One region of the Candidatus Sororendozoicomonas aggregata genome, then DNA from elsewhere that is predicted to be linked to it. Evidence: predicted binding sites of a transcription regulator. Region 1 holds the regulator's gene; the other holds the start of a gene.
What was found. Region 1 encodes PhoB, which activates phosphate uptake and scavenging genes when phosphate is short. Its sites were predicted from a motif close to TGTCATANNNNTGTCANA; they were not measured.
Positions count from the first base shown of each region.

Region 1 (15,260 bases):
AACTCATTGCTGAAGAAATAACGGTAGTTCAGGCCCATATCCGGCTGAATGAAATAGAAGCCAGCCCACCGTTGTATTCCAGTGTATTATCTCTGGGTGCCTTCGGGGTGAGCAGTGGCGCATTTGCCATGCTGATTGGGACGGACTGGTTGAATATTGTGTTTGCCACAGGTCTGGGGATTGTTTGTTATTTGTTTGTGTACTGCTCACAATTCTATCCACGGATGACCCTTGGCCTTGAACCTCTGGTGGCTTGTGTTAATGGTCTTATTGCCATTGGCGCTCACGCTATTGAACCCGCCATTCATGTCCCCCTCGCCGTACTGTCCAGTATTATTATTTTTATCCCCGGGCTTTCCATTACATTAGGCTTGAATGAACTGGCCGCCAGGGAGTTGATTTCTGGTACTGCCCGGTTGATGGATGCTGTCATGTTGCTGTTCAAACTGTACTTTGGCGCCATGCTCGGGATTGCCCTGGGTAGCAAACTGTGGGGGGAAGCCGACATACCTGATGCTAACGTCCTGCCTGGCTGGTCTGCCTGGGTCGCTGTACTGATATTGTCTACCTCTTTGGGAGCCGTGTTTAACGTCCGTTATAAAGATGTTGTCTGGGGCGTTGGTTCTGGCTTTCTGGCTTACGCCACGGGAATCGCTGGCATTATGTTACTGGGCGATGCGCTTGGCTATTTTATTGGTGCGCTGGCTGTTGGCTTGTACGGGAATCTGTATGCCATCTGGAAAAAATCACCCGCTACCGTTGTATTGCTGCAAGGTATTGTCGTGCTTGTGCCTGGCAGCAAAACCTACATGGGGCTCAACGGTTTAATTACAGGTTACTCCATCGTCAGTGACCCTAATCTGGGCACCAATACATTTCTGGTATTTATGTCATTGGTGGCAGGGCTGATCTTTGCCAATATCATGTTGCCCACAAAACAAGAGTTGTGACGCTTTGGTATTTTCCGCGCAGCGTTGTCAATAAGCGTGAGACGTTCCCTGAAAAACCTGCGCGTTGGGAGGATCAGGAAAGAGGTGCTAGGAGCCTGACCGAGAATAGCGCCCGTAGCGAGGATTACGAGAAATTGAGGATAAAAATTTCTGCTTCTGAGGAGAATAGCGGGGCTATTTGACGAAGAAGCAGGAATTTTTAGACCAATTTATCGCAATCGCGGTAGGGTGGTCTATTCTCGGTCAGGCTCCTATTAATTAAGAGTGTGTCGAAAGCCTTAATCAGGCCAATAGTCTCGCTTAATTACAACTTTTACTGAAAATACCATACTATATCCGTGGCTGGCGTTTTCGTGTTTTTGTCTCCTACAGGCTGACCAGACAGGTGCTATGGGCTATTTCTTATAGGTATTTATTGGCTTGACAGTCATGTTAGAACGCTTTTCGATAAGTAATGTTCGTTTATCGTATAAAAACAGAAAACAACCAAACCCCTTATCAGGGTGAAAGGATCGGATGACCTTTGTTTGCAGCTTTGTAATCACAGGCTTCTGGAAGACGCCTCAGTGTGTTCAGTAACCGGGTAATTGAGTATGCGTATAGGAATTCCTGGAGAAATCCAGGCGAATGAAAACCGAGTGGCAGCAACTCCTGACACAGTGGGCAGGCTGATAAAACTCGGTTTTGATGTCACTATTGAAAGTGGCGCCGGAACCAGCGCCAGCTTTGAAGACGTTCAGTATGAAGCCGCCGGGGCTCAAATCATTGCTAATCACAAAGACGCATTGCGTGCTGATATTGTTCTCAAAGTAAACCCGCCCACTGATGCTGAGATTGCTGAGTTAAAAGAAGGGGCTACCCTGGCTGGTTTTATCTGGCCGGCACAAAATGAAGCATTGCTGGAAAAGCTCTCCCGGAAAAATGTCAATGTTCTCTCCATGGATTGCGTGCCGAGACTGTCACGGGCTCAGCCATTGGACGCGTTGAGTTCAATGGCAAACATTAGTGGTTATCGTGCGGTTGTTGAAGCCTCCCATGAGTTTGGTCGTTTTTTCAATGGACAGATTACCGCTGCCGGTAAAATTCCACCCGCTAAGGTGATGGTTATCGGCGCAGGTGTTGCCGGTCTTGCGGCGGTGGGTGCCGCAGGCAGTCTGGGCGCGATTGTTCGCGCTTTTGATACGCGCCCTGAGGTAAAAGAGCAAGTGGAAAGTATGGGGGCAACGTTTCTCGAGCTGGACTTTGAAGAGGATGGCAGCGCCAGTGACGGCTATGCCAAGGAGATGAGCCAGGCATTTATTGATGCTGAAATGGCGCTGTTCCTCCAACAGGCCAAAGAAGTGGATATCATTATTACCACCGCGCTGATACCCGGAAAACCGGCCCCCAGGCTGATTACCGAAGACATGGTTAAAGCCATGAAATCTGGCAGTGTGATCGTGGATCTGGCAGCACAAACCGGCGGAAACTGTGTCCTCACCGAAGAAGGAAAGGTGGTGACACACCATGGCGTGAAAATCATCGGGTACAGTGATTTGCCCAGTCGCCTGCCAGCACAGTCCAGTCAGTTATACGGCACCAACCTGCTGAATATGGTAAAGCTGATGTGCCCGGAAAAAGACGGTACGCTGACCATTGATTTTGACGATGAGGTGATTCGCGGACTGACAGTGATGCGTGAAGGCAGCATTACCTGGCCACCTCCCCCCGTAAAAGTAAGTGCCCCCCCCGTGAGTAAACCGGAAAAACCGGCTGAAACTAAACAAGCGCCAACACCCCGTAAACCCTGGGTTAAACCTGCATTGATAACAGTCGGTGCCTGCCTGTTCGGCTGGGTGGCAAATGCCGCGCCAGGCAGTCTGCTTGAGCACCTTACCGTCTTTATGCTGGCCTCTATTGTTGGTTACTACGTGATATGGAATGTCACCTCCGCGCTGCACACCCCCTTGATGAGTGTCACCAATGCGATCAGTGGTATCGTCGTTGTCGGCGCATTAATGCAAATCGGCACTGACAATGCGTGGGTGCTGACTCTGTCCGGTATTGCGGTGGTGGTGGCGATGATCAATATCGTCGGTGGGTTTGCTGTGACACAGCGAATGCTGAAAATGTTTCATCTGGGCAAGTAGGGGAGTTGCGCTATGTCACAAGGATTATTAATGGCTGCCTATCTGGTGGCTACGATAATGTTTATCCAGGGGCTTGCCGGACTCAGTAAACCTGAAACGGCAAAAGGCGGTAACCTGTATGGTATTGTGGGTATGGTGATTGCGGTTATAGCCACGCTCATCCATGCTCAGCTGGAAGGCTTTACCCTGATAACACTGACCATGATGCTTGGTACAGGTATTGGGCTATACCTCGCCATGAAAGTAGAAATGACCGAGATGCCGCAAATGGTAGCGGTACTGAATGGTCTTGGTGGTCTTGCCGCGGTGTTTATTGGGTTTTCCAGCGCGATTACTGAAGAAAATGCCCTTGCCACAAAACTTAGCGAGTTTGTGCCTGCGGTGGATCAAACCATTCACAGTGTTGAGGTGGTTCTTGGCGTTATTATCGGGGCTGTGACGTTTAGTGGCTCAGCCGTGGCGGCGGGTAAATTGCATGCCCTGATTCCCAGCCAGGCGCTGTCCATGAAAGGACGTCACTGGGCAAATCTGGCATTGTTGGTGCTCGCTGTATTGCCAGGGGTTGTCTACGTCCAGCAACACAGTCTTTTTGCACTGGTACTGGTCACCTTGTTTGCCTTGGGCTTTGGTACATTCCTGGTGCTGGGCATTGGCGGCGCTGATATGCCCGTTGTCGTATCAATGCTAAATGCTTATTCCGGCCTGGCTGCTGCCGCGACAGGGTTTACGCTGGACAATAACCTGCTCATTATCACAGGTGCCATGGTCGGCTCTTCAGGTGCCATTTTATCGTACCTGATGTGCAAAGCCATGAATCGGTCTTTCGTTTCCGTCATTCTAGGTGGTTTTGGGAATGAGGGCAGCACCCACAGCGGCGCCGATGTTGAAGGCGAGTACACTGAATCCAGTGGAGAAGCGGTGGCCCAACTTTTGAAGCAAGCCTCAAGTGTTATTATTACACCAGGGTATGGTATGGCCGTCGCGCAGGCACAACACGCGGTTCACAGCCTGATGACGGAACTCAGTCAACGCAAGATCAAGGTACGTTTTGGCATTCATCCGGTAGCCGGTCGTTTACCGGGGCATATGAATGTGCTATTGGCTGAAGCAAAAGTGCCCTACGATATCGTGGAAGAGATGGAGGACATCAATGACGACTTTTCTGATACCGATGCAGTACTGGTCATTGGTGCTAATGACACAGTGAATCCTGCGGCGGCAGAAGATCCTTCGAGTCCTATTTCTGGCATGCCTGTGTTAAAAGTCTGGAATGCCAAAAATGTTATTGTTTTCAAACGCTCAATGGCCACAGGTTATGCTGGCGTACAAAATCCGTTATTTTTCAAAGAGAATACGTCTATGTTGTTTGGTGATGCAAGGGACAGCGTTGAAAGTATTGTAAAACAACTGTAGCCATTACTTGTTGAAGGGTTGACAGCCTCCTCGCCTTAAAGAAGGTGTCGCGAAACGCTGAAATACACTCCGCACCGTCATCCTGTACAGGGAATGTACAGGAACCACGCTCTATGGAAGGCACTCTAACCGCACGTATCATGCGGGTTTAGTGATTCACGTCCTTGTGGCATAGAGCCCTTACAATCCCTGTACGGGATGACGACGGAGAAAATTAAGCGTTTCGCGACACCCTCTAAACGACGAGGAGGCTGTCAATAAGGTGATCATAAAACTTTACAGGGAAGCTTTTCGATGTAAAAAAGTTCTATGTGTCGTCTGAGAAACCGCGCTGATGGCAGTTTACCAGAACTCATTGAAACCATGATCAGTTACCATGAATGTGCTAACGGGTTGTTCATTGAGAAAAATCAATTCTCCGGCTACGAGCAATAAATCAGCGCCTAACGACAACACGAACCCCAAGAACATAACCGTTGAGATTTTGCTCATTGCAGATTGCATGAGATGAATCCTCATTATCTATTAGCCTAAATTCCGTAGTTGAATTTTGTAAACTCCTTCTATTCCTTGTGACAGTTGGGCTTGCGCATTTTTATAACACCCCTTTTGGGTGAGTGTGCAAAATGGTTATAAACCTACGCTCGTATGGACTTTAACAAAGGTGCTGATTTCAACTGATTAATTTAGGATTAGCCATTATTTATGCCCCAGAGCAGTCCTTCTTACAAGTACGCTAAAAAGCATCACTGATTATTGCCGTTGCCTTAGAAATTAATCCTAATAACTGTCCACGTTTCGCTCGTTAAAGAGTTTAGCCACTTTGGCTGCGTTCCCATTATATTCAGGGTTTTCACCGAGGATAAGTTCGATACCGGATTGACCCATCCATTCTTCTGACCAACGGTAGTCATCACCTACATGTTTATCCGACCAGACAATACCGACAATGGATGTATTGGGGATGGCATGGATGAAATTAACCTCATAAATCTCGTGTAAAAACGCCTGCTCCTGCCCAAGGAGCAACGGGTGGTTTCGATAGGCTTCTGGCACGCCGATAGCGTAGCCAGCCATGTCCCTTGCGTCAATTAAATAGATATAACCAGCAAATGCACACCAGCCTGGGCCAGAGCCAGAGAGAGGATTGAAATATTTGATATTGTCAGTATTAAGCGTATTAAGTTTTACGTAATATTGTGCGATTCGGGTAGACAGGCTTGTGGAAACCCCGGCAGCGAAGGTAAACCCACCGTTGAGAGCCCCTGTCATTCGATCCATGCGATGATCAATAGAAATATCATCATAAAATCTTCCTCTGGGAATAAATCCTTGCTCAAAGATAATTTCAGGACGCCTGCTATCACCACGAAAAACAAAACCTGAAAAAATACGCTCCCCGTCTTCACCTTGAAGCAGTCTTTTACAGCACGAACCCCTGATCAGGTTTGTATTATTGTGCTTTGCGTAATTTGACAATAGAAATAATCGTGGAAAAATCTCCAGGTTATCCATGGTATTTTCTCTGGCATTGAACAGGGTACAGGACAACACCGCTGTTCAGAAAAGTTGCAATACAGGCTCCTGGGTCATCGTTTGTTGTGACTATTGACGGTATTCCCCGGGGCAAACAGTGGAAACTGCCTGCCTCTGGCTATTTGAAGAGTTTAGCCACACTTTCCGTGTCCCCATTATATTGAGGATTTTCACCAAGCATAAGCTCAAAACCGGATTTACCCATCCACTCCCGTGAACGACGGCAGTGTCTATCCATAACAAAGTTATCGGACCAGACGGCACCGACAATGGAGGTATTGGGGATGGCATGGATGAAATTTACCTCATAAGTCTCTTTCAAAAACTGCTGCTGCCTCCCCTTCAGCAACGGCTCATTTTGATAAGTTTCTGGTACGCCGATAGCATAGCCAGCCATATCCCTTGCATCAATTAAATAAATATAGCCATCAAAAGCCCACCAAGAGGTGACACTCCCAAGCCCAGAGGGCATGGTATCATAACCTGCAGTGGGATTATCAAATTGCACGTAAAATTGTGCAATTCTGCTAGAAACCGATGTGGAAACGCCATGATTAAATGTAAAGCCGTCGCGCTTTCTCCCTGTTAATCGATCCATGCGATCATCAAGGGAAGTGGAATGCTCAAATACGCCAGTAGGAATAAACCCTTCACGGAAGATAAGCTCAGGCCTTCTTTTATCGCCTCGAAAAACAAAACCTGAAAATAGACGTTCCCCATCTTCAATTGCCCCCACATATCTAAAGATGCCTCCTTCAACCTTTGTTGTATTATTGTGCCTCCTATAAGACAGACTGAAGATTCTTTTGCAGGCAGGGGGTTTATTCATGGCATTTTTCCTCTGAGTTAAATCAAAAAAACTCAGTACCAATACTGCGGACGGTTCTACGAGCCTGTTGGACTTAAGGCAATTTCGGCCTGAAATCCAGAAAGTGCGAGAAAGCGCGAGAAAGCGCGAGAAAGCGCGAGAAAATGCGGCCAGAATTTCCGATCAATTTGCTTAAATAGGTCAACTATTCGCACAAATCCATCGAAAAATCTGACTCGCCCTACTGAATTTCATGCTCGAAAGCTTAAGCCCGACAGGCTCCTAGGAGCCTGTCCGAGAATAGACTACCCTACTGCGGTTGCGATAAATTGGTCTAAAAATTCCTGCTTCTTCGTCAAATAGCCCCACTATTATCCTCATAAGCAGAAATTTTTATCCTCAATTTCTCGTAATCCTCGCTACGGGCGCTATTCTCGGTCAGGCTCCTCGTTGGTCCGGCCTTGAGTCGGCCTTTTTCTGCTATTTATCACTCCCGTTAATCCCACAGGGTTATGCCAGCACGCGCCCTGGTGATAAACACGCGTGCTGTTGCCGCAAAATTCGGCTACTTTCAATGAAGACCGTATAAATGTAATAGAAAAAACAGTTGAAATACAGGTGTTTCTCATGCGCCATCCCTTGTTGTTTTTATTGATCGTGTTACCACTTTGGAGCCACGCGCTAGCAGACAGTGGCAAAGCTATTGCGCAACAACCGAGCTATTTAAGGGAGCAGCCGGCTTGTAATGCTGCCAAGGCGTCTGATGCGGCGAGTGATGCCCTTGCCTGTTATATAAAAAAGCCTGAGCCTGATTATCAGTGGACATTAAAAAATACCACAACTGAACAGGTGGTTATTGATAAAAAATCACACACCATCACCCGCTACAGCCTCGAGCTTACCTCTTTGCGTTGGCCCCATGATAAAAAAGTGACCGTCGATCACCCCGTCTGGAAGCACCGGCTGACCTTATATGTGCCGGAAAAGGTCACGAAAGATACCGCCTTGTTTTTTATTGACAACGGTACGCTTTATACGCCGCCAAAGGTTGCTGAAGGGGCCAGGTCAGATGGGTTGTCTTTCGCGCGTATTGCGGCAAAAACCCAATCCGTTGCCATTGACCTTAAGGATATTCCCAATCAGTACCTGACATTTAGCGATAGCAAACCCTTGAAAGAAGATGCGTTGATTGCTTATACATGGGCCCGGTTTATGCTGGACCCCGATAAAAATGGTGAATGGCCACTGCGGTTCCCCATGGTAAAATCTGTTATCAGCGCCATGAATGCCACCGAGAGTTTTACACAACAACTGAAGCATCCTTTCAAACTTGAACACTTTGTAGTCAGTGGTGCGTCCAAGCGTGGATGGACAACCTGGATTGTTGCGGCGCTGGATAATCGCGTCTCAGCCGCTATTCCCCTGGTCGCGGATTTTATGAACCTGCCAGCGATGGTTGATCATCTCTTTAACGTCTACCAACAAGGTAACCCCGCTATCGCAGCCTATATGCCCCTGAGACCCATGATAGGTCAACCGGCTATGAACAAGCTCTTTAAGGAGGTTGACCCTTATCAGTACAGAAAGTCACTTACGCTGCCGACATTCTCTGTCACAGCATCGGGCGATAACTTTGTGCCATCTGATACCACACAGTTTTTCTTTTCGGATTTGCCTGGCAGAAAGTGGATGCGGGCACTACCTAACCAGAACCATTACATTTTCTGGAATAACGGCCCACAGACCAATAGCATAGTAGAGTCCTTTTATGGTGCCTTTATTGACGGGAATCCTTTACCTGACATCCAATGGCAATACGCCAAGGGCAAGCTGGTTGTTGAAAGCTCCATAAAGCCTAAAGCAGCTCAGCTTTGGCAGGCGGTAAACCCTGTATCAAGGGACTTCAGAAAAGTCGATGATAATGTGGGCGTTTCTCCTTTCAGGGCCAGTTCGGTGTTATTCACTGGCAAGACAACCTGGACTGCTAATGTAACGCTGTCCACGCCTAAAAAGGGGTGGCAGGCATCCTTTGTGGAAATGACATTCAATAATCCACCTTATGATGATTTAGTCTTCACTACGCGAGTGTTTGTAACGCCTGATGCCTATCCGAATCATCCGTCACCAAAAACCAAACAGGAAAAAAAATAGCTTTTATTGAACAGCGCGATATGCAGGAACGGCTTTTATTGGTATTGCGGCGAACTATTTGATAGCGTAAATGTCGAACAAGTGTTGATAACAGTAATTAACGAGTCAATATTATGCGAATTGTGGCGGAAACGCCTCACTTAATCATACGCACCTGGCAGGAATCTGACCTCCCTGATTACGCAGAACTTTTGGGGGATTCGATTGAGTCAACACGTTACAGTGAGCAGGGGCCTGATAGTCGTGCTGAAACAGATTTATGGCGATATCAGCTGGAGCAGGATGCTCATGGGTGGTCAAGGTGGGCTGTGGTTTATAAAGAAACCAATGAATTTATTGGCTATTGTGGTTTTGCTCCCTATCACCACGATGTGGAAATCAGTTGGCGCTTTCTGCCGGATTTTCGAGGCAAAGGGCTGGTCATTGAAGCCATTGAAGCGTTGGCTAAAGTGGGTTTTGAAACCCTGGGATTTGATAAGATCATTTCTTTTACCAGCCCCGATAACCTGGTTACCCAAGGTATTATGAAACAGGTGGGCATGACATTAGACCGTATTGAAGGCTGGAGCAGCTTTACTATTGCCAGATACAGCCTTTCCAAAGATTCGTCACCGGGAACACTCAGGTAGCCGCCCGGTTTCACCCTATTACCAATCTCACAGTAGTATTTAAGACTCATAATATTGGACGATAGTCGTTCACAAGGTGCTTAGCAACTTTATTCTGCTGCTGGGAAAGTGGCAGGTAAACCGGCTCCCTTTACCTGGAAAACTTTTAATACTCAGCGTTGCGTCATGCCTTAGCAATACATGCTTAACAATAGCCAGGCCAAGCCCGGTCCCCCCGGTACACAGACTTCGCCCTTTATCAATGCGATAAAAACGCTCAGTCAAGCGGGGGATATGGACAGGCTCAATACCCACACCGTCATCTTCAACAACCACTTTTCCTCCCTGCTTGGTCTTCTTGAACCTGATTTGAATACGCCCACCTGCCGGGGTATACCTCACAGCATTAAAGGCCAGATTGGATAAAGCGCTTCGTAGCTCGTTTTTATTACCTTCTATACATACACCGGACTCACAATCTAATGAGATCTGGTGCTGATGCTCACCACTTAATGACTGCGTGTCAGTGACTATTTTTTCCAGTAGTGATTTCAAGTCAACAGGCTCTGGATGGTCATTAGCAACGGATTCAAGCCGTGATAACAATAAAAGGTCAGCAACCAGGTTTTGCATACGTTGTGACTGTTCGTCCATGCGAAGGAGCGCTTTTCTCCACATGGGAGGGACATCGGCTTGCTCTTCTGACGCATCAATCAATGTTTCCAGGTAACCTGCAATGACTGTCAGTGGTGTACGCAACTCATGAGAAACATTGGCGACAAAGTCCTTTCTCATAATTTCCAGTTGGTTTAATCGGGTGATATCCCGAATAAGCAACAGCCGGTTACCAGCACCGTACAGGGTGGTATTAACCTGAAGATCCCTGTCGCCTTTTCCCGGAGAGGTGATTTCAATCGCTTCTTTATGAGCGTGTTTATTAATGTGCTCAGTAAACAAGGGGTCGCGCACCAGGTTAGTGATAAGCTGTCCTTGATCATCCGGTGATTTCAGCGCTAAAAAATCTTCAGCGGCCCGATTCCACCACTCCAGGTTGCCAAAACGATCCAGCATGACGATCCCGTCATCCAGTGCGGCAGTGGATTCCTGGATGCGTTCAACCACTTCCTTTAACCGATCCCGGGAGCTTCTGCGGTATTTTTGTACGCGGTAAATACCATCAAAAATAGCCCCCCAAAGGCCATGACTTTCAGGAGGGTCAAGCTCTTTTATGGCCGCTTGTTCAAGCCACCTTAGCAGATGGACTATGCGCGCCAGGGACCAGACCAACATCAATGCCAGCGCGCCTGTGACGCCAAGCAAACCCTGACCAAAACAATAACCCAGGCTAAAACCAGCGATCAGCCCCATGAAAACACGAATAAATAACGTTGATGCAGGGTAGATTGACACGTCAGACAACTCTTAGACTTTCGTTGAAAACCGGTACCCTGTTCCTCTGACCGTTTGAACAAAGCCTTCGTAGTCTTTTCCCAGGGCTTTTCTGAGACGGCGGATATGAACGTCAACAGTGCGTTCCTCAACATACACGTTGCCCCCCCATACCTGGTCAAGCAACTGACTTCTTGAATAGGCTCTTTCCTGGTGAGTCAGGAAAAATTGCAGCAGGCGGTATTCAGTAGGGCCTATCTCGGCAGGCGCGCCATTAACAGAAACACGATGGCTGACAGGGTCAAGTTCCAGTCCCTGGATAACAATTGCTGACTGGTCACTATTACTCAGTGCCCTGCGCAGTACGGCTTTTAAGCGCGCAACCAACTCACGGGGTGAAAAGGGTTTGGTAATATAATCATCAGCCCCGGTTTCAAGCCCCCTGATTTTATGATCCTCCTCTCCCTTGGCGGTCAACATGACAATGGGAATTTCCGCCGTCATTTCATCCCGCTTTAAGCGTCGCGCAAACTCGATACCTGAGATATTAGGCATCATCCAATCCAGTAAAATCAAATCAGGTTTCTGGTCAACCACTTTAGCATGGGCTTCACTCGCATCAGCGGCTTCAATGCACTCAAAGCCAGCCATCTTCAGGGTGAGACACACCATTTCACGGATAGCTGATTCGTCATCAACAACGAGGATGGTTTTTGCTGACATATCGTTTGCCTGTTAGCCATTGGTTTAAGTTAGAGGGTGTGTCATAAGCGGTCTTATTGTTTGCCCTCTGCTACCGCATCTCCCATTATTTTATTCAGGTTACGGTGCGGCCTCATGAGCTGTTTTGTCTTTTGCCTGGTCGCTTTTCAGACCCATCTAATGCAGACCGCAATAGTAGCATGACTTTTAAGACTGCTTCTGAGTTACTGAGTCCGTCGAGAGCCTGCGATATTATTACAGCCTTGAAATGTTACAAAAAGATTAAACTATAATTCTATTTAACATCATACGCCCAGGACTATTCCAAGAAAGATAATAGCCCCAATCCAATGATTATTTAAAAACGCCTTGAAACAGGCGTCCCGTTCGCGCCGGGCCGTGATGCTTTGTTGGTAAAAAAAAAGGGCGGAGGCTGCAACCAGTGCCAGATAATAGAATAGCCCTAACGTCAGTTTAACCCCCAGTACAATCAGTACCAGTAAAAACATTCCCTGCAATAGAGCAATGACACGAGTATCCCATTTGCCCAGTAAAATCGCTGTCGATTTAATGCCAATGCTGACGTCATCATCACGATCGACCATTGCGTACTGCGTATCATAGGCCACTGTCCATAACAGGTTGGCCACAAACAGGAGCCAGGTTTCCATAACTAAAGAACCACTTTCAGCGGCGTAGGCCATGGGAACGGACCAACCAAACGCCGCGCCAAGCACCACCTGCGGTAAATGAGTATAACGCTTTGCAAAAGGGTAGATAGTCGCTAACAACAGGCCGATCAATGATAAGCCAATAGTGAGCGGATTGGTGGTCAGTACCAGCAAAAAAGCCGGAAACACCAGAGCGGCAAAGTACGCCAGTGCCTGTTTTTCAGAAATACGCCCGGTTGCCAGTGGCCTGTCCGCGGTTCGTTTCACAAAGCCATCCACATGACGGTCAGCATAATCATTAATGACACATCCTGCACAGCGCATTAAAATCACGCCTGAAACAAATACCACAAGGTTGTGAAGGTGGGGCACGCCCCCGGCAGAAAGCCACAGAGACCATAAGGTAGGCCACAATAGCAGGTAAATGCCAATGGGCCTGTCCAAGCGGGTCAGGGCTATAAAATCCTTGAGAACAGTTGTATTCAATCGACTCATCCTGGTTATAAGCACTATGGAGCCTGTCGGACTTATGCTTTCGAGCATAAAATTCAGTAGGGCGAGTCAGAATTTTCGATCAATTTGCGCGAATAGTTGACCTATTTAAGCAAATTGATCGGAAATTCTGGCCGCGCTTTCTGGATTTCAGGCCGAAATTGTCTGAAGTCCGACAGGCTCCTATGTTAAGGGGTGAAGGATTTTACCGGCTCAGTTAGAAAAACCTCACACACACACAGGGGCGCGCCATTGAGAAAGAAAAGAGAGCGTCGCCCCCACACACTCTCTGAGAGGTTATCTTCTGCCATGAACTCAGCAAACTGACTGGCAGGCATGCAGCACAGTTCAATGGCACCCCGGCGGAGTTCTTTATTAGCGAAGAGAAAAGCACCCAAGGGCTTTTCCCCGAGTGTCAATAACCGCTGGTTGCCATTCTCCACCGTTGTCATAGGCAGAATGCTGCGGGCAAAGACACGGGGCTTGCCTTCACACACCAGTAATACTTCCCGGATACTCGCATCGTTACCCGCCGCACCTAAAAAATGACGCTCATCTTTAGTGGGCACACCCTTGTCCTGATGCAATACGTGTACGGCAAAGTCATTGCGGTGCGCTTGCTTCAGGCGCTCTGTGAGTGATCCTTCATCCAGTAACCATTCTTTCAGTGGGCTGGAGATATCAGCAGCTATACTGTGCGCAGGCAACCAGGGCATACTTTCATAATAATTGATAGGCATTCAGACGGACATTCCATAAAAAAGTGGTGCAGCTAAAAGGGAAGTTGGCACCATTCCAGTTAACTGCAGTACACTGCGATTTTATCAGAAAATCTGTGTACTACCCGCATGCGCAGTTTTTCTGACAACAAGCTGATTTTGGGGAGCGTACCATGAAGCTATGGCAATGCGTCGTTTGTGGCTTTATTTACGATGAAGCGAAGGGTTGCCCTGAAGAGGGGATACCCGCGGGCACGCGCTGGGAGGATGTCCCGGACGACTGGTGCTGCCCTGACTGTGGTGCTGGCAAACAAGATTTCGAAATGCGCGAAGTACAGTAAAGCCGCGTTTCAGAAACTTACGCTATACAAACTGCTCTCCAGAGTCATTAGACCCCGTGAATCTTTTTCTGCCTGTCGCCTTCAGTCTTCAGCAGGGGTCATGACTGTTTTTTCATAAGATGCCAAGCGTTTTACCCTGCAAAATGGCAGTAAAATAATAGCTGTAATGGTAGCGGCAACAGTAATAAGGGTGAAAAATCCTGACCATTGAAAAAGCTCAATGATTTTGGCCACAGGATAACCTGCCAGCGCTGCGCCAATGTATGAAAATAAACCAATAAACCCTGTTGCGGCACCGGCTGCTTCTTTGTGAGAGGTTTCAAGTGCCGTCATGCCTAACAGCATTTGAGGGCCAAAAATAAAAAAGCCTATAAAGAAAAACGAAGCAGCCTGCAAACTATAAGGGGCATGAGCGCTAAAGCATAAACTAATGGAGGACACCAGTACGCCTATGGAGAAAATAATCAGCATGGGGACACGCTCTCCCTGGAAAAACCTGTCAGAACCCCATCCCGCGACAATGGAACCCAGGAACCCCCCAATCTCAAAGCCAGTGACCGCAGCATTAGCCGTCACGAGGTCATAGCCACCCACTTCGATAAGGTACAGGTTGCCCCAGTCATTCATCGCGGTACGCACGATATAAACGAGGACAGAGGCAGCAGCCAGTAGCCATAATGGTTTGCTTTGCAATATATGACTTTTCAGTATCTCCCTGACAGGAAGTGGTCGGCTGTTATTGGCATGCTTTATCTCTAGCAGATCATTTTTCCACTGACCAATGGTAGGGAGTCCGAGGGTGCTCGGCTTGTCGCGCAATCGCCAGCAAACAAAAAGACCGAGAATGATGGCAATAATACCAGGGATGATCAGCCCATAGCGCCAGCCGTAATAGAGAGTGCATATGCCGACAAGCAGGGGAATCAAGGCGCCGCCGACGTTATGTGCGGTATTCCAGATAGCCCACCAGAAACCACGTTCGGAACGTGAATACCAGAAATTAAGCAGCTTTGAACAAGCAGGCCAGCCCCAACCCTGAAAAAAAGCATTTAACCCCCACAAAATACTGAATGCGACCAGAGAAGATGAAAAGCCAAAAAGGATGTTGGTGACTCCGGTGGCAATGAGGCCGACACCCATAAAATACCGTGGATTGGAGTGATCACTGATAATGCCGGAAAGAAATTTTGAACACCCGTAAATCACATAAAAGAGTGTCGCCAAAATACCAATATTGGTTTTATCCATGCCCAGATCAATAATCATGGCAGGCATGGCAAAGGTGAAACTTTTGCGGGTAAAGTAAAAAGCGGCATATCCCACAAACATTGTTATCATGATGTGCACACGC
Region 1 covers NZ_JAVLSP010000025.1:10,881-26,140, forward strand. Annotated here, with positions in the region: gene V4C51_RS06915 (threonine/serine exporter family protein) at 1-950, shown strand, start outside; gene V4C51_RS06920 (Re/Si-specific NAD(P)(+) transhydrogenase subunit alpha) at 1,544-3,079, shown strand; gene pntB (Re/Si-specific NAD(P)(+) transhydrogenase subunit beta) at 3,092-4,492, shown strand; gene V4C51_RS06930 (hypothetical protein) at 4,835-4,996, opposite strand; gene V4C51_RS06935 (hypothetical protein) at 5,273-6,007, opposite strand; gene V4C51_RS06940 (hypothetical protein) at 6,147-6,764, opposite strand; gene V4C51_RS06945 (PhoPQ-activated protein PqaA family protein) at 7,464-8,987, shown strand; gene V4C51_RS06950 (GNAT family N-acetyltransferase) at 9,101-9,616, shown strand; gene phoR (phosphate regulon sensor histidine kinase PhoR) at 9,686-11,005, opposite strand; gene phoB (phosphate regulon transcriptional regulator PhoB) at 11,018-11,707, opposite strand; gene ubiA (4-hydroxybenzoate octaprenyltransferase) at 11,992-12,843, opposite strand; gene V4C51_RS06970 (chorismate--pyruvate lyase family protein) at 13,038-13,589, opposite strand; gene V4C51_RS06975 (rubredoxin) at 13,742-13,909, shown strand; gene uhpC (MFS transporter family glucose-6-phosphate receptor UhpC) at 13,991-15,260, opposite strand, start outside.

Region 2 (15,260 bases), on a different contig from region 1:
CATTCTTGTACAAATGCCGGTGTTTATTTCCCTCTACTGGGTTCTTCTGGAGTCCGTTGAGCTTCGACAAGCGCCCTGGTTAGGCTGGATTCATGACTTGTCCCAAATGGACCCCTATTTTATCCTGCCGCTGATTATGGGGGCATCGATGTTTCTGCAACAGCAGTTGAATCCAACACCGCCTGATCCCACGCAAGCCAAGGTAATGAAGTTGATGCCTGTTATCTTTACTTTCTTCTTCCTGTGGTTCCCTTCAGGGCTGGTATTGTACTGGGTAACCAACAATGTGCTTTCAATCATTCAGCAGTATCTGATTACCCGTAAGATTGAAGGCGAGGCGCAGCCGAAAAAAGCCTGACCTCATGTGTCAATAAATATACAAAACGGGCCCAATGGCCCGTTTTTTTTCAGACGAAAATTCACTTGCCGATACAGAAAAAGCGGGTAATAGGCATTTTCTTTCATCTCAAGACACGGTTATGCTCATGCTGAACAAAACAGTGGCAAGAGTGACCTTGGTTTATACGCTGTCTGGTTATGTATATGCAGAAAGTGAATTTGGGGCACTGACATTACATTCATTAATGAATGAGTCGCTTGATGCGACGATTATTCTTCGCCATGATGCAAGTATTCAGGGACACCCTATAAAGCTCCAGCTTGGTTCTCTGGTAGACTTTTATCGTAATAAAATAGAACCTTCTTCACTGTCATCCAGTTTACGATTTACAATTATCGAGCAAGATGAAAAAGAGGCTAAAGTTCGGGTGACAAGCAGTCTGCCGGTAAACGCTGGCGACTTTGGTTTTGTTGTGCGTTCCTATATCGGTGATAAAAAAACGTATGGTGCGTATAAATATATCAAACCAGCCGCGTCTGATGCCGGGAATAAGAAAACTGAAGTGTGTAACGCTCTCACCTGGAGTGGAATCGGCAGTTGCCAATTTTTAACTGATCAGGTAAAAAAACAGCCTGAAAAGTCATTGCCCCCTGTTAAGGAAGCAATCAAAAATTCAGGTACATTTGCTTCTAAAAAAGCAGTAAATACTGGCGCTCATGGTCAGAGTAATGCGGTAAATAAAAGACATTTGTCGCAAAAAAACAAGCTTGATCAAGAAGAACCTGCAAAGTCAGTTTCCCCTCAAACAAAGAAAAAAACCAAAAAATTTATTGAAAAAAATAAAAGCAAAGATGTTGGTGTGATGAAAAAAACGGATATAACATCACCTTCTTCGCCCAAAAATAACGCATTGCAGGCCAGTGAAGATAAGGCTGTCTCCAAGGCGCTTGAGGCAAACTGGGAACTTCTTAAGCCGAAAATTAAACAACGGTAATCCAGTTTATTTTCCTGAAAAAACAAACTGAAGATCATCTGGAGGAGTAAAACCTGGATCTTACCCGGTTTTTACAGGCTATTCATTCGCAGTATTTTTAATTTTAATGTGTGCCAACCTTTAGAAATATCCCAAAAAATATTAATTTCAGACGGGTTAGGGGTGTGCCTTATGGAATTGGCTTAACGGGGCCGAGCTATTTTTTGTGATTAGAGACAGCTGCCTAAAGGATAAACTGATAATAGTAACACAGTACGGCGTTCAGGGGATTGAGTCAAAATAATTATATTATAATATTTTTATAGGTTGTTTTGGTGTATTAGTAATTTTTATCGCTGTATATTTACTTGGAATCAGCGATAAGCTGCTATAGTAATTACAGCGACTTTAAATATTGTGAAATAACAAAAACCGGCAAAAATCAATAATAAAATGGTATTAAGGAAGTAGCCATGAAAAAATCACTGATAAGTCTAGCTTTTGCGATGACAAGTGCCTCAAGTGTCTTCGCTGCCAATATCAATAATGAGTCGGCAAATGTATCTATGGATGTCGCTCTGTATGCATCAATAACAGGGCTTGATGATATCGTAATGACTACCACTAATGGTGTTGAGGGAAATGGCAGCATTCACTACACCGCTTCTGAAGATTTTAACCTTGAGTCCAATGGTCAGGTAGTGGTTTCTGTGGTTGGCAGTACAATGAATCATGCTTCTTTGCCTGAAGCGGATACAGGGTACTCAAATTTTTTCTATTCAGTTGATGGCGGGACGGCAGTGAACACTAATACACAAGGAAGTGCCCAATTTACCACAGCTTCGAACAGTACGCATAACAGTGTTCATAATCTCAGTTTGACTAGAACCACAGGAACCATCTCTGGCGTCCTGGCTGGAGAGCATCGTGGCACTTTATCAATAACCGTTTCTGGTCTTTAAGTTTTTGGGTGCGCGGGTCCACTTGGTGAGTTTAGATTTTACCCACTTGGGAGGTCGGGGGACTGACCCACTAACAGTCAGATGTTGTGTAGTGGGTTTGTTATTGTGAGGATTGAATTAATGATAAGCTTCCGTGTATTTTATTATGACTTTCCCAAACAGTAGGTGAAGCAGCTTTACGCTGGTAGCTGTCAACAGGATAAGAACAGCCATAGCGGAAGCAGGCCCTATTTGTCCGGCATCCTCCATGCTCAACACCGCCACAGAGGCAGGCATAAAATCTGCTGAGTAAAGAAAGACGACGGCAGAGGTTGTAGTCATAGCATTCACAAAGAGATAGATGCTAATGTCCAGCAAGGCTGGGAGACAAAATGGCATAGATACTTTCATGAAGGCTTTGTATTGGGGGATTTTCAGCGATGCAGCCACTTGTTCAATCTCAGCAGGAAGTTTTTTTAAAGCTGCAAGCGAGGTTAAGTGGCCCACAGTAAAGTAGTGTGCCACGGTATTGATAATCAGTAGAGTAAGGGTGCCATAAAGTAGATTTAACGGGTTTTCGGGCATATTAAAGAAAAAGATATAGCCAAGGCCCAGCACCATACCCGGCACCGCCACAGGCAACATAGCCATTGCCTGGATAATTCCCCGAATAGCCTTTGGCATCGTACTCTTCTCTACATTATACGCAGTAATAAATATAATGGTTGTGCCCACAATAGCGGTGCCAAAGGCCAGCTTCAGCGAGGTGAAAAAGGGAGTCCAGCCACCTGCGCTAAAAGCATCGAATTGGTAGTTATGTAGAGAAAGTTGCATATTCCATGGCCAGAAGGTTACCAGGGAGCCATAGATAGCCATGCCAATCACTGCGACAATCCCTAATAAAATCAGACTACAGATAATAAAAAACAGACTGTCTTTGAGGGAGTTGGGAGTGGGCTTAAAGGCGATTGATTTCGAGCTAAATAATTCTTTCTGCTTTTTCTGAACTTTTCTATTAACAATAAATGCTAAAACAGCGGGCAATAGGAGAAAAACGCTGGTTACAGCGCCCATCGCAAAGTTTTGTTGCCCAATAACCTGCTTGTAAATATCTGTTGCCAGGACGTTATATTGTCCACCAACCACCTTGGCGACACCAAAATCAGTAACCACTAATGTGAAGATCACAGTGACAGTGCTGATTAAACCAAACTTTGCCGCTGGTAGAGTAACGGTTATAAATGTGCGAAACGGGGAGGATCGCATCACACGAGCTGACTCGTAAAGCCTTGCGTCTGCCGTGGTAAGCGCCGTATTTAAAATGAGTAAGGCATGGGGAAATGTCCAGAATACCAGGCCAATAACTATACCGGGTAACCCATAAATAGAATGCCCCATTAAAAGATCGGTAGCGACGCCCTGGTTGCCAAAAAGGTAAATCATACTGATAGCAGGCAGTAGGGAGGGCGCTAAAATCGGTAGCATACCCAATACTTTGAATGCTGATTTAAAAGGCATACAAGTGCGCGTTAAAGCGTAAGCATACAGGAATGCCAATAAAACGACAATTGTCGTTATTGTTGCGCCCACCGTCAGAGTGTTACTGACAGAGACTGTTAATGCAGGGTTATTCAGGTACTCATAAAAGTTAGCCAGACCAACAAAATGCCCGTCACTGTCTTGAACACTTCTTGCTAACATTGCCAGCAAAGGAAGTAATACAGTGGTTACAAGGTAAAGAGTGATCGCCGTAATTACGGTACCAAGTACTAGTTTGTCCTTACTGACAACCCGTTTTTTTTGCATCGATAAAGAAGGCGTTGCCGGTTCCGAGCGGATCATATTCATAAAGTGCTCGTCAGTCCTGTCCGGTGAATTGATGGATACATTGTTCTTTGATAGTCAGACCTTTGTGGCAACCCGGGCTTAATGCCAGTTGTGCCAGTTGGTGAATGGGAACATCCACAGTGATGGGGGTAGCGGTATGCCAGCCGACAGGGTTGCATTGTGTCCGAACGAATGTGCCCTGAAATTCAATATTAACGACACAAACAGGCAATTTTTCAGTGCTGTTTTCAAAGCTGATATCTTCTGGTCGAATGCCCAGGATATTGTCTTTTGGGGCAGCTTTATTGTTAAACAAGGGCAGAGAACGGCTATCAATGAAGTTCATTGCCCCAACAAACTCAGCGACAAAACGAGATCTGGGCTGTTGATAAATGGTTTGGGGTGTACCAATCTGTTCTATATGACCATGGTTCATTACCACAATGCGGTCAGCCATTGCCATAGCTTCTTCCTGATCATGGGTGACCATAATAGTGGTAATCCCCAGCTTTTTCTGGAGGTTTCTAATGGTTTCACGAAGCTTGACCCTTACCTTGGCATCCAGTGCAGACAGGGGTTCATCAAGAAGCAATAGCCCGGGAGAGAGTGCGAGAGCCCGCGCCAAAGCCACACGTTGTTGCTGCCCCCCTGATAACTGAGAAGGGTATTTATCACCGGCTTTTGGTAACCCTATAATTTCCAGCCACTGAGAAACAGCGCTCTTGGTTTCCTGGCGGGTCTTTCCCTGATTTCGCAGGCCAAAACCAATATTTTCAGCAACGGTTAGATTGGGAAATAAAGCATAGGACTGAAAAACAATACCAAAGTCTCGTTTATCCGGTGGCAGGTGTGTGTAATTTTCGCCATTTTGCCAGATTTCGCCGCTGTTGCTGCTCTCAAGTCCCGCAATAATTCTCAATAATGTGGTTTTTCCACAGCCAGAAGGTCCTAAAAAGCAAATAAACTCACCTTTGTTAATCGATAAAGAAATATCGTTTAACGCAGTAAACTCTCCAAATTGCTTGCTAATACCATCCACCGAAAGAAAGGCATTCATGATCAAGCTCCTATAAATAGACATGCAGAGCCTTATAAGGCTCTGCTAATGAGCGGAGAAACAGTGGTTATGAATTGATTTTTTGTTCAAACCGCTGAGACCATTCCTTCAATACAGCGTCTCTTTCTTCGGCCATTTTATTGAAGTCCATTTTAACCATAGCGCTTTTTACATCAGGATAGTTACTGACGGGCTTGTTAACATCTTTATGGCCAACTACAGCGTAATTTTGCGCGTACTGTTCATTGGCTTTTCGGGTGAGTGTCCAGTTTATCAGGGTTTTTGCAGCTTCCGGGTGTTTGGTGTTGCTTACCAGACCGACAGACTCAACATCCCAACCGATGCCACCTTCAGGGAGTATCAGATCAATGGGTGCCCCCTCGCTTTTAAGCTGTGCACCGCGTATTGCCTGGGATATACCTACAGCCACCTCACCCATGGCCGCCTGTACACAGGTTTTAGAGCCGGAATGGCTATAGTGGGCGATGTTATTATCAAGCTTGGTCATGTAGTTCCAGCCTTTCTCTTTCCCCATCGTTTGCAACCAGGCGGCCACCTGCATATAGCCAGTGCCAGATGATGAGGGGTCAGGCATGGCGATTTGTCCTTTATATACAGGTTTTAGTAAATCCTGCCATGTCTCTGGCTTGGGAATGTTTTTTTTCTTTCCAACGACTGTGTTATAACAAATCACATTAAAGAAAGCCTGGTTACCAAACCAGGCTTTTTGTGCGTCAGGGTCAACCAGTTCAGGTTTTATTTTATCCAGGTCGGCAGGTGTATAAGGCGATAAAACACCCTCTTTTTTTAGCAACGCCATACTTGAGCCAGCCAGACCCCAAACGACATCAGCTTTATTGTTTTCTTTTTCAGCCAGCAGTCTTGCTGTGATGACACCCGTTGATTCTCGTACCCATTTGATGGTGATATCAGGATGTTCTGCTTCAAACGCATCTTGGTAGCGTTGAAGCAGTTCTGGCTCAAAGGCGGTATAGACGGTCAGCTCCTGTTGGTCTGCTGCTACTGCAGGGAACGCCATTAGGGATGATAATATCAGTGCTACTACCTTCATTGATTTTTTCATGGCGGTATATCCTCAGACCGGTGAAACAAGTCATTGGTCAAGACCAATTTGAAAAGAGAGCAGGCATATTAAGAAATTCAGGTGACTACTATGTGAATAGTTTTTTGCAAATTTATGACATATTGTGTTTTTGCGGTAATTATTCAGCTATCGAGTTTCTGCTGTAATAACAATAGCATCCTGACGCCAGTACTCAAAATCACAATCAATTAGTCGGCGATGCTGGTCATGGTTTTTGCGAGTCACTAACAGCCCCGAGCTTCCCTGAGTGACCTTTAAATAGGATGCCGCCTGGTCGTGCAAGCCTATGGGATATAGCTGAAAGGCTGTGTTTGTGTAAGTGATGTCATAGTACTGTTGGTAAATGACAGATAATGATTGCTCAAGGTTTTTATCAAGCAACCCTGGGAAATAATCGGGTTGTATGTAGTTTTCAACGTACAAAACAGAACGCTTATCCACAGAGCGAAGGCGTTGGAGTCTGTAAATCGGCGTCTTTGGCTGTACCCCCAATAAATGTTGTACTTTGGCTGGCGCCATTATCAGAGAGGCATTGAGTAATTGTGTTTTAGCTATACGACCTTGTTCGCTTACCATTTGATGAAAGTTTGAGTTAGTGGTGGGGTTGTATACGATGCGTTCGGGTGAGACAAACCAGCCTCGACGGTCTTCTCGGTAGAGCAGTCCGTCAGCCTCCAGAGCAGATAATGCCTCACGGAGTGTAATACGTGTTGTACCAAAGGCTTCGCTCAACTGACGTTCAGAGGGAAGCCTTTTACCGGATAGCAGAAGGCCTTTTTTTATTTGTTCACAAAGCGATTGTCGAATGCGTTGAGAAGTTGCGCTGCCTGTGATCATCATCTGTTTACCATAGGTCTTTGTGGTTTGGTAAATACGGTGCTAATTGTGTCGTTTGATATTTAAAAGTTCAAGATTCTGTTAAAAGCAGGCTGTAAGAGGCTTCTTGGGGTGGGTTTTATTGTGAATTTTTTATGAAGCTTTATCGCAGCTGTTTACAAAATTTCAGTCAAAATTCATGATAAGCGCTATTTTGGTATATACCAGATTTAATGTTACGAGGATTTATCGATGTCCAGCAATAATAACCCATATTTGTTGCTAACTCCGGGGCCATTATCGACTTCCCATACAGTCCGTGAAGCCATGTTAAGGGATTGGTGTACTTGGGATGATGATTATAACCTTGGCGTCGTTCAAGTAATTCGCTCTCGATTGGTGCGGCTGGCAACAACATCTTCCGGTTATACCAGTGTTCTTATGCAGGGGAGTGGGACCGCTGCTGTGGAAGCAACCATCGGCAGCGTTATCCCTGATACAGGAAAGCTGCTGGTTATCAACAATGGCGCTTATGGTGCACGTATCGCTGAGATAGCGCGCTATTTGAACATACCGCACACCGTACTTGCCCTGAAGGAAACAGAAGCGCCATCCCCGGAGGTAGTCAATGAGCGCTTACAGCGCGATCAAGCTATTACCCATGTGGCCATGGTGCATTGTGAGACGACAACGGGCATGATTAACCCACTGGAAGCTGTGGCAGGTGTTGTAAAACAACACGGCAAAATTATGATTGCTGATGCCATGAGTAGTTTTGGTGGTATACCTATTGATGTTGATAAGTTGGGGATTGATTACCTTATTAGCTCTGCTAACAAATGTATTCAGGGTGTGCCTGGGTTTGGTTTTGTGATTGCCAGGGAGGAGCAACTGGTTCAGTGCAAGGGTATTGCCCGTTCCTTATCATTGGATTTGTACGCGCAATGGCGTTGCATGGAGGATAATCACGGAAAATGGCGCTTTACTTCACCAACTCATACCGTGAGGGCATTCTATCAAGCCCTTGATGAACTAGAGAAAGAAGGTGGTATAGAAGCACGTTATCAGCGCTATAAAAACAATCAGAGGTATCTTGTAAAAGGAATGTCTGAATTAGGATTTAATTGTCTATTGTCGTATAAATTACACTCTCCTTTTATCACTTCTTTTTATTCTCCTGAACAAAAAAATTACGATTTTCATTGTTTTTATAATGCCCTTAAAGAAAAAGGCTTTGTCATTTATCCTGGCAAGGTTTCTGATGCTGATTGCTTCCGGGTAGGTAATATTGGCGAGGTTTACGAGCAGGATATTATGGCCCTTGTCCACGCTGTTTCTGAAAGCATGTACTGGAAGTAAAATGCATGAATGCGGTTCATACACAGCATGCTACTGGTGAAGACGCACGCCATTTTGTTCACTACTCCATCGAGGGTGAGTGGGTTGTCTGTAGGAGCCTGTCAGACTTATGCTTTCGAGCATAAAATTCAGTAGGGTGAGTCAGAATTTTCGATCAATTTGTGCGAATAGTTGACCTATTTAAGCAAATTGATCGGAAATTCTGGCCGCGCTTTCTCACCCTTTCTGGATTTTAGGCCGAAACTGTCTTAAGTCCGACAGGCTCCTGTAGTAACCATAAAAACGGAGTCAGCATCAAAGAGTAGGTACCTTGTAAATATCTGGATAAACAGTTGGGTTTAAGATTTCTCAAGGGAGAGTTAGACAGCTTGGCCCACTCCTTACCATGAGTTGGGAGAAGCTTTGCAGCACTCTTGATATTGTCGGAAATGCGATTAAAGCAGCCAGGAGCCTGTCGGACTTATGCTTTCAAGCATAAAATTCAGTAGGGCGAGCCAGAATTTTCGATCAATTTGTGCGAATAGTTGACCTATTTAAGCAAATTGATCGGAAATTCTGGCCGCGCTTTCTCGCCCTTTCTGGATTTGAGGCCGAAATTGTCTTAAGTCCGACAGACTCCTAGAGAAGGAATAAAGTGATGATTCAGAAAAATACCATTGAAGCAGTTATTTTTGATTGGGCGGGTACTGTCGTTGACTTTGGTTCATGGGCACCTACTTCAGTGTTTGTTGAAGCGTTTAAAAAAGCTTACGATTTTGACGTGTCACTGGCGGAAGCTCGTGTACCTATGGGGTTGGGTAAGTGGGATCACATAAAAACGCTGGGACAGCTCGAGAGTGTAGATAAACGCTGGCAGAAACAGTTCAACCAGGCCATGGTTGACAGTGATGTTGACACTATCTACAACACATTTATGCCATTGCAAAAACAAAAAGTCTCACAATACGCCGATCTGATTCCGGGTGCCCTTGAAACTATAAATAAATTGCGTGAAGAGGGTATTAAAATAGGCTCCTGTACAGGCTACCCCCGTGAAGTCATGGATATTCTGATCCCCGAAGCCGCAAGAAAAGGCTACAAGCCAGATAGTATTGTGGCGTGCGATGACCTGAAAGCCGGTGCTCGCCCTGGTCCATGGATGGCACTGCAAAATGTAATAAACCTTGGTGTGACTTCCGTTAGCCGGTGCGTCAAAGTGGATGATTCATCACCGGGTATCACTGAAGGCCTTAATGCGGGTATGTGGACGGTAGGTCTGACTTTATCAGGCAATGAAGCGGGCTTTACGCTTGATGAATACCAGCAGGCTTCAGAATCTCTCAAGGAGGAAAGAAGACAGTTAGCGGCTGATAAATTACTGTCAGCAGGTGCTCATTATGTGGTTGATACTATTGAACATTTACCAGCTGTTTTAAATGATATTCAGAGTAAGCTGGTCACTGGTACAAAACCTTAGACGTTTATTTAGACGTTTATTTAGATAAAGGCGTTCCAAGCTTACATGGCTTGGAGCGCTTCCTGTTCAATGATCAGGTGAGGGGCTAATAGCGCCAAAATGTAGGGGTGAATAGAACGATTAATGTGAATATTTCCAATCGACCCAATAGCATGGCAAAACCAAGAATCCACTTGGCTGTATCAGGAAGTGACTGGTAGTTTTTGGTTGCTTCGCCCAGTGCGGGTCCCAGGTTGTTCATACAGGATGCCAAGGTGGAAAAAGCTGTTTCTAAATCAAGACCTGTTGCCAGTAAAGCAAGAAACATAATCACAAAAAGAATAATATATGCCGAAAAAAACCCCCAAACGGCTTCACTTACTCTATGGTTTACCGACTTATCACCAAATTTGATTGCAAAGATAGCATTCGGGTGAACTAAACGACGAAGCTCTCTCATTCCCTGCTTAAAGATGAGCAGAATACGAATAACTTTCATACCACCAGCTGTTGATCCAGAGCAGCCACCAATGAAACTGGTCAGAAAGAGTAATAACGGTAAAAAAGTTGGCCAGGTGGAAAAACCGGTTGATGAATAACCTGTGGTGGTTGCCACAGATACCACTTCAAAAATACCATTACTGAAAGAGTCAACAAGCCCAAGTGTTTCAGAAAAATACAAGACGGGGACGGTAACCGCAATAACAAGGCTAAGTATTAGCAGGTAAAATTTAAACTCAGGATCTTGAAAATATTGCAACAGTGATTTTTCACGCCATACGACAAAATGCAGGGCAAAGTTAACCCCTGAAATCAGCATAAAAACAATAGCGACGGATTGAATCGTATTGGAATCGAAATACTCAATACTGGCATCATGGGTTGAGAATCCACCGATGGCCACGGTGCTAAAACTATGACTAATGGCATCAAAAACAGACATGCCCGCAAGCCAGTAGGCAAGAGCACAAATAATGGTCAGGCCAACATAAATAGACCAGAGAACCTTTGCTGTTTCTTTAATACGGGGGGTTAACTTGCGATCTTTAACCGGGCCTGGTGTTTCCGTCCGATATAACTGCATGCCACCAATGCCCAACATGGGAAGGATAGCAACGGCTAGAACAATAATACCCATTCCACCAAGCCACTGGAGTTGCTGGCGGTAAAATAAAATGGATTTTGGGAGCTCATCAATCCCTGTGAGAATAGTCGCACCCGTAGTGGTCAGCCCTGAGAGTGATTCAAAAAAGGCATCGGTAATGCTCAAAGATGGGGACTCCATCATGAGTAAAGGCAGCGCACCAACAGCACTCAGTACGATCCATAAGAGCACTGTTACTACAAAGCCATCCCGGTTTCGCATCTGGATGCGTAAATTTCTAAGGGGGAACCATAGGGAAAAACCGGCTGCCATGGTGAGAGTAAAGGTGTAGATAAACAGATTAACTTCAGGTTCTGAGTAAATCAGAGCAACCACAAAGGGGGGCAGGCTGGATGTGCTGAACAGCATCAGAAGTATCCCTAGCACGGGGAAAATAACTGTTAACTGCATAGATCCCTGTTTCTCTTTTTGTATGCCCAAGGCGTGTAAAAGACACGCTGGGCTGTTTATTAAAAGTCCTTTTTCACAATCAATGGAGATGCTCCCTTAAGTCCGACAGGCTCATAGGGGCATCCTGCTGCGAGAAACTCAAGATTGACCAGCTTTTTTTACTTCGGCTGGTTTGAGTCGGACAGTCTCCTGACAGCTATTGAACCATTGTCTCTTTTTTATAAGTGACTTATATCAAGTATCTTCTAACTTTGACAATGGCATTATAATGCTTAGCCGAAATTTATACCGTAGCTAGGAGCCTGTCCAAGAGCAGCGCCCGTAGCGAGGATTGCGAGAAATTGAGGATAAAAATTTCTGTTTCTGAGGAGAATAGCGGGGCTATTTGATGAAAAAGCAGGAGTTTTTAGATCAATTTATCGCAACAGCAGTAGCGCAGTCTATTCTCGGTCAGGCTCCTAGAAAAGCGGATTAGCATTATATAAGTCTTTTTCACTCTATGTATGCCGGGCTAAAAAAATCCAAGCCCAACCTGAAATAGCTGTTCAACTTCATGTATCCGTTTTTTGTTGGTCAGGAAAAGAATTATATGGTCGCCTGTTTCTATACGTGTTGTGTCGTGTGCAATAAGAACTTCATCATTACGAACTACAGCACCAATCGTTGTTCCGGGTGGCAAATCAATCTTCTCTATGGTTTTTCCTACGACACAGGAAGAATTTTCATCACCGTGAGCTATGGCCTCTATAGCCTCAGCGGCACCCCTGCGAAGAGAGTGAACATTGACAACATCACCTTTTCGGACATGCTTGAGCAAGCTGCCGGTAGTGGCTTGCTGGGGGGAAATAGCAATATCGATTTCGCCACCTTGCACAAGGTCAACATAAGCAGGGTTATTGATAAGCGCCATGACTTTGCGAGCACCTAACCGTTTGGCTAACATTGCCGCCATAACATTGGCTTCATCGTCATTGGTCAGGGCACAGAATATGTCTGTTTCTTCAATATTTTCAGCAACCAACAACTCTTTGTCAGAGGCGTTGCCATTAAATACCATGGCTTTATTCAGGGACTCTGAGAGAAGCTGGCATCGTTTCATATTGCGTTCAATGATCTTGACTTTGTATTTTTCCTCACAGGCTTGAGCCAGGCGCAGACCGATATTGCCGCCACCAGCAATAATAATGCGTTTATAGTCATCATCCAGCCGTCGCAACTCACTCATAACCGCACGAATATGGCGGCGATCGGCAATAAAGAAGACTTCGTCGTCTGCTTCAATAACGGTGTTGCCTTTAGGCATAATGGCTCTGCCTCGACGAAAAATAGCGGCTACACGCGTATCAATGTTAGGCATGTGCTCCCGAATATAGCGCAGCTCTTGCCCAACCAACGGACCGCCATAATAGGCTTTCATAGCAACCAGCTGGACTCTGCCATCGGCAAAATCGAGTACCTGAAGAGCACCAGGACGTTCCAGCAGACGTATAATGTAATTCGTCACCACTTGCTCAGGGCTGATGAGTACATCCACAGGTAACGCATCATCACCAAACAGATTACTTTTGCTCAGGTAAGCAGCCTGACGGATACGGGCAATTTTTGAGGGGGTGTGGAACATGGTATAAGCAATTTGACAGGCAATCATGTTAACTTCGTCGCTGTTGGTGACGGCAACCAACATACTTGCCTCGTCAGCCCCTGCCTGTTTCAGTACTGAGGGAAAGGAGGCCATACCCTGAATGGTGCGAATGTCGATCCTGTCCTGAAGCTCACGTAATCGATCACCGTTGGTATCTACAACAGTAATGTCGTTTTCTTCACTTGCAAGGTTTTCTGCCAGCGTACCGCCCACTTGGCCGGCACCGAGAATGATTATTTTCATCGTTACTATAAATAGGCTGATTTGCTCAGCAAACTGTAGAAGAAACCATCGCCACTGCCGGGGAAAATCTGGCGACCAAAGCCGGTATCATACCCCCAGTTTTCAGGCAGGGGCTGCAGGAGCGCATCGTTATGCGTGGCCAGAAACCGTTCTATCTGCCGTTGGTTTTCCTGAGGCATGATCGAGCAAGTTACATATAGCAGTGTGCCACCGCGCTTAAGTAATGACCATAACCTGGTTAGTATTTGTTTCTGGAGTATAGCAAGGGCTTCAATATCTTCAGGGGTGCGAAGCAGCTTGATGTCCGGGTGCCGACGAATGACGCCCGTGGCAGAGCAGGGAGCATCAAGCAGGATGTGGTCATAGGTTTTGCCATCCCACCATTGCTCAGGTTGCCTGGCGTCACCACAAATGACGGTTGCACTAAGGTTCAGTCGCTCAAGGTTTTCTTTTACCCGAAGCAGACGGGTTTCAGAACAATCCAAAGCGTGTACCTCAATTCCTTCGTGTTGCTCAAGCATGTGACAGGTTTTCCCACCCGGGGCGCAGCAGGCATCCAGAATACGCTCACCAGGGCTGGGATTGACCAGCATACCGGCCAGCTGTGCAGATTCATCCTGAACACTCAGTACCCCTTCTGAGAACATTGGCAGCTGTGTAACTGGAATGGCTTTGTTTAATGTGATGCCTTGAGGGGCGGTTTGAGATTGTTTGGCCTGGATGCAGGCGTCCAGCAGCTTTTTCAGATAGCGATCACGGCTTATTCGTTGACTATTCACCCGTAAGGTCATGGGAGGAAGATGGTTGTTTTCAGCGATGATCTGCTGCCAGTGTTCCGGCCAGGAGGTTTTTATGGTGTCAACCAGCCAGTCTGGGTGTGCTGTGGCACATCGTTGGTTGCTTTCAGTCAGTAGTTGTAACTGGTCACACCGGCGCTGAGCACTGCGCAAAACACCGTTTACCAGCCCGCGAGCCCAGGCTTTGCCAAGCGTCCGGGTGGCCTGAACGGTTTCACCAATGGCTGCATGGTGAGGAATACGGGTATGAAATAGCTGATAGAGTCCAACAAGGATCAAGCTGTGAAGGTTTTTTTCCTTAGCCTTGAGTGGCTTATCCATTAGAAATTGTAGCCAGGCATCCAGTTTGACGTAATGACGGACGGTACCGTAACACAGTTCTGCCAGTAACGCCTGATCTTTGTTGCCTATGGTTTCCTGCTGTTTGGTAAGCGTTTTATTGAGGGAGTCGCCATTAACCACGCGAGTCACAACCCTGGCTGCAGCCAGTCGAACAGATGATTGTTTAGCCATGTGCTATTGCCATTGTTAGCTGAACTGTTTTCCCGGCGCGAACAAGGCTTTCCGGCTGTTAAGAATATCCTGAACTGCCATAGCGCGCGAGGAGGGCAGTTGCAGATGTGTCAACCGTAATATGCCATCTTTACAGGCAACATCCAGCCCTTCTTTACTTGCCTTTAGCAGTGTGCCAGGTAAGGCGTCTGTTGATTCTGGCAGGGCGTGTCCTTGCCAGAGCTTGATCACCCGATTATCCAGTCGTGTGGTTGCTACAGGCCAGGGATTAAACGCTCTGATATGGCACTCTAGTTCTTTGGTTGTTTTCTTCCAGTCCAACCGTGCTTCTTCTTTGCTGAGTTTGTGGGCATAGCAGGCCTGTGCATCATTTTGCTGCTCAGGCTTCAGGGTACCTTCAGCAATACGGTCCAAAGCTTCCTGCAAGGCAGGTTTACCTAAACTGATTAGCCTGTCATGGAGGGTTGAGGCTGTGTCATCTTTATGGACAGGGCAGCGGGATTTAATCAACATATCGCCTGTATCCAAACCGGCATCCATCTGCATAATGGTAATGCCTGACACTTTGTCATTGGCGCCAATGGCACGCTGAATGGGTGCTGCCCCCCGCCAACGTGGAAGGATAGAGCCATGGACATTAATACAGCCGTATTTCGG
Region 2 covers NZ_JAVLSP010000017.1:26,805-42,064, forward strand. Annotated here, with positions in the region: gene yidC (membrane protein insertase YidC) at 1-358, shown strand, start outside; gene V4C51_RS05290 (FimV/HubP-related protein) at 393-1,334, shown strand; gene V4C51_RS05295 (hypothetical protein) at 1,787-2,275, shown strand; gene V4C51_RS05300 (putative 2-aminoethylphosphonate ABC transporter permease subunit) at 2,393-4,102, opposite strand; gene V4C51_RS05305 (putative 2-aminoethylphosphonate ABC transporter ATP-binding protein) at 4,113-5,138, opposite strand; gene V4C51_RS05310 (putative 2-aminoethylphosphonate ABC transporter substrate-binding protein) at 5,206-6,222, opposite strand; gene V4C51_RS05315 (UTRA domain-containing protein) at 6,370-7,083, opposite strand; gene phnW (2-aminoethylphosphonate--pyruvate transaminase) at 7,312-8,418, shown strand; gene phnX (phosphonoacetaldehyde hydrolase) at 9,056-9,874, shown strand; gene V4C51_RS05330 (TrkH family potassium uptake protein) at 9,960-11,408, opposite strand; gene trkA (Trk system potassium transporter TrkA) at 11,920-13,293, opposite strand; gene rsmB (16S rRNA (cytosine(967)-C(5))-methyltransferase RsmB) at 13,299-14,603, opposite strand; gene fmt (methionyl-tRNA formyltransferase) at 14,619-15,260, opposite strand, start outside.
Region 2: the regulator PhoB is predicted to act here: its motif matches at 6,325-6,342, upstream of V4C51_RS05310 (putative 2-aminoethylphosphonate ABC transporter substrate-binding protein).